Regions from separate parts of the Azospirillum sp. BE72 genome, predicted to be linked through region 2. Evidence: riboswitches for the same ligand, from Rfam matches in the RefSeq annotation. Region 2 holds a riboswitch; the other holds the start of a gene.
What was found. Region 2 has a riboswitch for thiamine pyrophosphate ahead of J2Y49_RS15275 (long-chain fatty acid--CoA ligase). Riboswitches for the same ligand answer to the same signal wherever they lie in the genome.
Positions count from the first base shown of each region.

Region 1: another riboswitch for thiamine pyrophosphate. It lies ahead of thiC (phosphomethylpyrimidine synthase ThiC); the one in region 2 lies ahead of J2Y49_RS15275 (long-chain fatty acid--CoA ligase).

Region 1 covers NZ_JAVDTO010000002.1:1,110,168-1,114,009, reverse strand. Annotated here, with positions in the region: gene argB (acetylglutamate kinase) at 1-211, shown strand, start outside; gene J2Y49_RS11330 (hypothetical protein) at 231-518, shown strand; gene J2Y49_RS11325 (magnesium transporter CorA family protein) at 561-1,544, shown strand; TPP riboswitch at 1,624-1,757, shown strand; gene thiC (phosphomethylpyrimidine synthase ThiC) at 1,876-3,603, shown strand; gene greB (transcription elongation factor GreB) at 3,634-3,842, opposite strand, start outside.
Region 2 covers NZ_JAVDTO010000004.1:186,613-190,454, forward strand. Annotated here, with positions in the region: gene J2Y49_RS15260 (hypothetical protein) at 1-296, opposite strand, end outside; gene J2Y49_RS15265 (hypothetical protein) at 530-1,072, opposite strand; gene J2Y49_RS15270 (cupin domain-containing protein) at 1,208-1,552, opposite strand; TPP riboswitch at 1,732-1,864, shown strand; gene J2Y49_RS15275 (long-chain fatty acid--CoA ligase) at 1,968-3,071, shown strand; gene J2Y49_RS15280 (acyl-CoA reductase) at 3,086-3,842, shown strand, end outside.

The DNA.
Region 1 (3,842 bases), on a different contig from region 2:
GCTGATCGAGAAGATGTCGCTGGAGGATGCCCACAAGGCCATCGCCGACGGCACCGCGTCCGGCGGCATGATCCCGAAGATCGAAACCTGCATCGGCGCGGTGGAGCAGGGCGTCGACGCCGCTGTTATCCTGGATGGCCGCGTGCCGCATGCGCTGCTGCTGGAAATCTTCACCGAAGGCGGCGCCGGCACCCTGATCGGCAAGGCCTGACGCTGCAATAGGGGGGCCGATGACCGACCTGCGCAAGGACCTGCTCCGCCAGATGAAGGCCATCCGCGACCGGATGGACCCGAAGCTGGTGGAGCGCGCCAAGTTGGCGGCGTTGGGCAAGGTCCCCTACGACAGCGACGCCGCCAAGGAAGCGGTCGGCCATTTCCTGGATGCCAAGCGGGATGGCGGTGCCTTCCGCCGCAAGCTGGAACAGGCGCTGAAGGCGGAGGGGGAGACGCTGGACCTCGACACCGAGGGGAAGGCGCCGCCGCCCATGAAGCCGCGGCGCGGCGGCCGGATGACGTAAGCGCTCCACCTGCCGTCTCGAACCCACGCAAGGAGCACAGCCTTGCTGCATGTCTTCGTCAATGACGGTGGTCTGCTGCGCTGGGCCAGGGAGGCCGCGGACGAGGTGGGGCCGCTGCCCGAGGCCACCGTCTGGCTGGATCTGATCAACCCGACCGCCGAGGACTTGGCGCGGGCGGAGTCGCTGATCGGCACCAGCCTGCCCACCCGCGAGCAGATGGCGGAGATCGAGGAGTCGAGCCGCCTGCGCGTCGCCGGTGGCGCCCTGACCATGACCGTCACCGCCCTGGTCTGGGCCGACACCGACGAGCCGCGCATCGCCACCGTCAGCTTCGTGCTGGCCGGGCGCCGGCTGGTCACCATCCACGACATCGATCCGCAGGCCCTGCTGGCCTTCCGCCGCCGCGCCACCCATGGGCAGGTGTCCGCCTCCCGAGGCGAACTGGTTCTGGCGGCGCTGGTGGACGGGATGGTCGACCGCACCTCCGCCGTGCTGCGGCGGACCGGGGTAGAGTTGGACGTGCTCAACCGCCGCTTCTTCCGCGGACGCAAGCTGCGCTCGCGCGGCGAAACGCTGGACGATGCCCAGACGCTGAAGCGCATCGGCCATGCCGGGCATCTGATCGGCAAGGCGCGCATCAGCCTGGCCAGCCTGTCGCGCATGACCGATTTCCTGGCGCGCGGCGACGGCTGGAACCCTGGCAAGGCGACGCGGCGCTGGGCCAAGACGACGCTGCAGGATCTGCGCGGGCTCGACCAGTATGCCCGTTTCCTGTCGGGAAAGGTCGCTCTGGCGCTGGACACGGCGCTGGGACAAATCAACGTGGAGCAGAACGAGATCGTCAAAATCGTCTCGGTCCTGACCGTCCTGCTGTTTCCGCCGACCCTGGTCGCCAGCATCGGCGGCATGAACTTCGAAGAGATGCCGGGGACCGACTCGCTTTTCGGCTATCCCAGCGCCCTGGGGCTGATGCTGCTGTCGGCGCTGCTGCCGATGATCTATGTCCGTCTGAAACGCTGGATGTGACGCGGCATCCAGACAGTACGACTTGCGGATCGTCCGCGGTTCTTTCCTTTTGACAGGGTCCGTCCGTCCCGGCAGGATGGGCGCATTCCAGGGGGGTCCCGACAGGGGGCTGAGATACCAACGGCCGGACGGCGCCAAGCGTCTTCGGCAGCGTGGTGACCCTTCGAACCTGATCCGGGTCATACCGGCGAAGGGAGGGACCTCGTGACGGGCCGCAAAGGCCCGTCCGGCCGTAGCGACGCCCGCCATATCAGGGAACGGCCCGCACGAAGACACCGAACCTCCGTCCGCAGTCCCGGGTTTGTCCGCCCAACTCCGACGGAGAAACCCAATGCCTAAGGACTTCAACGAAGCCGCCATCCGCATTTCGACCGGCCCGCTGCCGTCGTCGCGGAAAATCCATCTGCCGGGCACGCGCTTTCCCGACCTGCGCGTCGCCATGCGCGAGATCGCGCTGTCGGGCGGCGAACCGCCGCTGACCGTCTATGATTCCTCCGGCCCCTACACCGACGAGGCCGTGGCGATCGATGTGCGGGCCGGTCTGGCCAAGCACCGCCGCGACTGGATCCTGGCCCGCGGCGATGTGGAGACCACGGACAACGGCGTGCTGCGCGCCAAGGGCGGCGGTGCCGTCACGCAAATGGCCTATGCCCGCGCCGGCATCGTCACCGCCGAGATGGAATACATCGCCGTCCGCGAGAATATCGGCCGCGCCGGGGCGCTGGACTCAGTTCGCGACGGCGAGGATTTCGGGGCCGGGATTCCCGACTTCATCACCCCGGAATTCGTCCGTGACGAAGTGGCGCGCGGGCGGGCGATCATCCCCTCCAACGTCAACCACCCCGAATCGGAGCCGATGATCATCGGCCGGAACTTCCTGACCAAGATCAACGCCAACATCGGCAACTCCGCCGTGACCTCCTCGATCGAGGAGGAGGTGGAGAAGATGGTCTGGTCGATCCGCTGGGGGGCCGACACCGTGATGGATCTCTCCACCGGTGCCGACATCCACCAGACCCGCGAATGGATCCTGCGCAACTCCCCGGTGCCCATCGGAACGGTGCCGATCTATCAGGCGCTGGAAAAGGTGAAGGGCAGGGCCGAGGACCTGACCTGGGAATTGTTCCGCGACACGTTGATCGAACAGGCGGAGCAGGGCGTCGATTACTTCACCATCCATGCCGGCCTGCGGCTGGCCCATATTCCGCTGACCGCCAAGCGGGTGACCGGCATCGTTTCGCGCGGCGGCTCGATCATCGCCAAATGGTGTCTGGCGCATCACCGCGAGAGCTTCCTCTACGACCATTTCGCCGACATCGTCGAGATCTGCCGCGCCTATGACGTGGCGCTGTCGATGGGCGACGGGTTGCGGCCGGGTAGCCAGGCCGACGCCAACGACGCCGCCCAGTTCGCCGAGTTGGAGACATTGGGTGAGCTGACGAAGATCGCCTGGGCGCGCGACGTGCAGGTGATGATCGAAGGGCCGGGCCATGTGCCGATGCACAAGATCAAGCACAATGTGGAGAAGCAGTTGGCCCTGTGCGGCGAGGCGCCCTTCTACACGCTGGGGCCGTTGGTGACCGACATCGCGCCGGGATACGACCACATCACCAGCGCCATCGGTGCGGCGATGATCGGCTGGTTCGGGACGGCGATGCTCTGCTACGTCACGCCGAAGGAGCATCTGGGTCTGCCCGACCGGGACGACGTGAAGGCCGGCGTCATCGCCTACAAGATCGCCGCCCATGCCGCCGATCTCGCCAAGGGTCATCCGGCGGCCCGGCTGCGCGACGACGCCATGTCGCGCGCTCGCTTCTCGTTCCGTTGGCGCGACCAGTTCGCCCTGTCGCTCGATCCCGAGACGGCGATGGCCTACCATGACGAGACCCTGCCGGCCGAAGGGGCCAAGACCGCGCATTTCTGTTCGATGTGCGGGCCGAAATTCTGTTCGATGAAGATCACGCAGGAAATCCGCGATGCTGCGGAGTCCGGCATGGCCGAGATGTCGCAGAAGTTCCGCGAGTCGGGCGGGGAGATTTATCAGCCCGCGGCGGAGTGAGGGAGTGGAGGGGGCGGGTCGCCCCCTCCGTCACCCCGCGTACCTGATCTCCAGCACCTCCACCTGCTCCATCCCCGCCGGTGTGCGCACGTCCACCAGATCGCCTTCCCGCGCCTTCAGCAGCGCGCGGGCGATGGGGGAGATCCAGCTGACATGGCCGCGGTCGGGATCGACCTCGTCGGCGCCGACTATGGTGATGGTGTTCTCGGATCCGTCCTCGCGGGCATAGGTGACGGTGG
Region 2 (3,842 bases):
CCGGCCGCGTTGCCGATCCCGGCGGCGACGTTGGTGGCGGTGCCGACATTGGTGCTGACCAGCGGGCCGACGCCGCGGATGGGAGCGCCGCCGCCCTGGAGGACGGTGCCCTGCTGCTGCGCCGAATTGCCGATGCCGGCGCCGACATTGGTGGCGTTGGCGACGTTGGTGCTGACCAGTCCGGGCACCGACATCAGTGAGGGCATGCCGGTGCCGGCACCGGTCTTGGGCTGTGCCAGGGCGGGTGTCGCGAGCAGGGCGGCGGCGAGGGTAGCGAAAGCGATTTTGCGGATCATGGCGGGAGTTCCTTCGGTGGGGATGAGGCTTCGGGCTTCCGCGTCCCGGCGTTCTTGTCCGGCGTTCTTGAGAAAAGCTTAGCTAAGCGCCTGAAATTGTTCTGTGAGTTGGCCCACAGATGCGGGTGCTTTTCCCGAAGGAATCCGATGGGCGAGACCGGACAAAAGAAAGCTCCGGCCGGGAAACCGGCCGGAGCGAGGTCAGGGGAGGAAGCCGGGAGGAGGGAAGTCGGTCAGCGCTGCTTGACGAGGGCGCTCTGGCCCGCCCAGTTGCCGGTTCCGGCGGACAGGTTCTGCATGGAGCTGTGGTTGAAGGGGCCGACCAGCCCGCCCGAACGCTGGAGAACGGTGCCGTGCTGCAGGGCGGTGTTGCCGATGCCGGCCGCCGTGTTGCCGACATTGGCGACCGAGCCGCCGCTCAGCAGGCCGCCGCTCTTCTGCATCACCGTCGCCCTTTGGCCGGCAAGGTTGCCGATGCCCGCGGCGGTGTTGCCGACCGTCGCCATCGACCCGCCGCTGAACACGCCGCCGCTCCGCTGTTTGACGAAGGCGTCCTGGTTGGCGGTGTTGCCGATGCCGGCGGCGAGGTTGGAGACGGTGGCGACGTTCGGACCGGCGAAGGGGCCCTTGGACTTCTGCATGACCAGCGCGCTCTGGTTGGCGGTGTTGCCGATCCCGGCCGCGGTGTTGGAGATGTCGGAGATGTTCTGGGCCATCGCCGGGGCGGCGAACAGGGCGAGCGAAGCGAAGCCGGTCAGCAGGGAGGTGCGGATCATGATCTGGTCTCCTGTCTCGGGGCCGCGGGATGCGGCGTGTTGCCGATGGACAGACCCTACCCAAGCCCCGGAATCCGGGATGTGAGCCGCTCCACACTCTTCCTGCTTTTGTCGATCGGCGGCGATCGGGGCCGCTTACGCCTCCTGCCAGCGCGGATAGGTGACGTAGGCGGTGAGGGCGCCCTGTTCGTGCGAGCGGATGGTGACCTTTGAGCCCTTGGGCATGTAGACGATCTCGCCCGGCCCGGCGGTGACCGTGCCGGCATCGGAGGCGACCGAGACCCGCCCTTCCAGCACCACCATCACGTCGTCGACGGCAATCGCCTCATCGATGCTCTGGTTGGGTTCGTAGCGGCCGTAGCCGATGGTGACGGGTCCGCCATGGCGCTGGTCGACCAAGTTCCCGACGAACACATCGGCGTCCTGTCCGGGCGTGCGTTCCAGCGATACGTCCGTCACGGCGAATTTGCGAACGGTCATCTGCGTCTCCTTGAAGAGAGGGCCGATCCACCCCAGCCGATATCGGAATTGCTGCGGCACAGGGCGGCAGCGGTACAACAGGGCGGAGAGCGAAAATCATCAATGCGCCGCCGTTTCCGCCGTCCGCAAAGCCGGCATCCCCGCCGTTGACAGACGGCGCGATGGTCTTCTAGGCTCCGTCCCGTTCCCAGGGGAGCCTCGTTCAGGAGGCTGAGACACCCGCCGGCCCGGTCCTTCGCGTCCGGGCGACGCGGCAACCCTTCGAACCTGATCCGGGTCATGCCGGCGTAGGGATGCGGGACGAGAAGGCCTTCGCGGCCGACGCGCTGATCCATACCCCACAGGCTTGTCCCGGATTCGTTTGTTGCTCCATCGGTCGGTGCCGCTTGGAGAAGAACGGGGCGGGGAGGGTGCGGTGAGCGCGATCTACGACAAGGTCCTGGCCTTTATGGAGGCCGACATCGGAACCGGGGCGGCGGCCGACGAGGCCTTCGACGCCCTGGCGCTGGCTGTCTTCGCCCACCAGTTCGAGCACAACCAGCCCTATCGCCGCTTCGCCATGCAGCGCGGGCGGACGCCGCGCGGGGTGAAGAGCTGGCGCGACATCCCGGCGGTGCCGATCAACGCCTTCAAGGACCTGACGCTCAGCTGCCGCCCGGCGGAGGAGTCCGCCCGCATCTTCATGACCAGCGGCACCACCAAGGGCGGCATCCGCGGCCAGATCCACCACACGACCCTGACGGTCTACGACCGCTCCATGCTGCTCAACTTCCGCCGCCGCTTCATGCCGGGGGCAGGGGCTGGCGCTGGCGCGGAGCGGATGGCGATGGGCATCCTGTTCCCGACCGAGACGGCGATGCCGAACTCCTCGCTCGCCCATTATCTGGAACTGGCGCGGGCGGAATGCGGCACGCCAGACAGCCGCCATTGGATCGGCGAGGCGGGCATCGACATCGCCGGGCTCTATGACCGGCTGGCCGCCGCCGAACGGTCGGGGGAGCCCTTCGCCCTGCTGGGCGCCAGCTATGGCTTCGTGCATCTGATGGACGCCATGGCACGCGACGGCCGCCGCTTCGCCCTGCCGGAGGGGAGCCGCATCCTCGACACCGGCGGCTTCAAGGGCCAGTCGCGGGAACTGGAGCCGGACGAGTTCTACGGCCAGCTGGCCGAGTTCTTCGGCGTGCCGCGCCAGCGCTGCATCAACATGTACGGCATGACGGAGCTGAGCACCCAGTTCTATGACGACGGCAACGCGGTCTGCCCGTCGCTGAAATCCGGCCCGCACTGGATCCGCAGCCGCGTGGTCGATCCATTGTCCGGCCGGGACGTGCCGCCCGGTAGCATGGGCGTGCTGGTTCACCACGATCTGGCCCACATCAACTCCGTCGCCGCGATCCTGACCGAGGACGCCGGCATCCTTGAGGAGGGCGGCTTCCGCCTGCTGGGCCGTGTCGCCGGTGCGCAAGCCAAGGGCTGTTCGCTGGCGGTGGAGGATTTCCTCGCCGCCGCGCGCGGTTGAGGGGGAGCGCAGCCTTGGCCTTCGGCGACGATCCGTCCGTCATTGAACTGGCCGGCCATCTGCCCGGCCTGCCGCCGGATGCGGTGGAGCGGCGTGTGCTGACCTTCGGGGCGGGCGCTGCGGCGCTGCGCGTGGCGGTACCGGTGCTGGACGCCGGGCAGGTGGAACGGGTCGCCGCGACGGTCCGGGCGGCGGCGCGCGGCTATCTGAAGACGCTGCCGACGGCACACATCGTCGCGGTGATCGACGCGGCGATCCAGCGGCTGCTCGACCGCGAGGACCCATGGCGCCACAGGGCGGAGCGGCTGCTGCCCATCGTCACCGGCTATGACGCCGAAATGGTGCGGCTGGGGCTGACCGGCTATCTGAAGACCTTCCGCGCCCACGAGCTGCGCCGCTTCCTGGCGGAGGATTTCGCCAACCCGCTGGTGCTGGACGAGTTCCAGCCGGCGCCCAAGGGCGGCTTCACCCGCGCCTTCGGCCCCGATTTGCTGCTGCATGTCTGGGCGGGCAATGTGCCGGGACTGCCCCTGTGGAGCCTGATCTCCGGCCTGCTGGTGAAATCCGGCACAGTCGGCAAGCTGCCCAGTGCCGAGCCGCTGTTCGCGGGCTGGTTCGCGCAATTGCTGGCGGAGATCGACCCCAAACTGGGCGACTGTCTGGCGGTGGTGTGGTGGAAGGGCGGCGACGTGGCGGCGGAGCGGGCATGGCTGGCCCAGGCCGACACGGTGGTCGCCTATGGCGGCAACGCGGCGCTGGCGGCGATCCGCG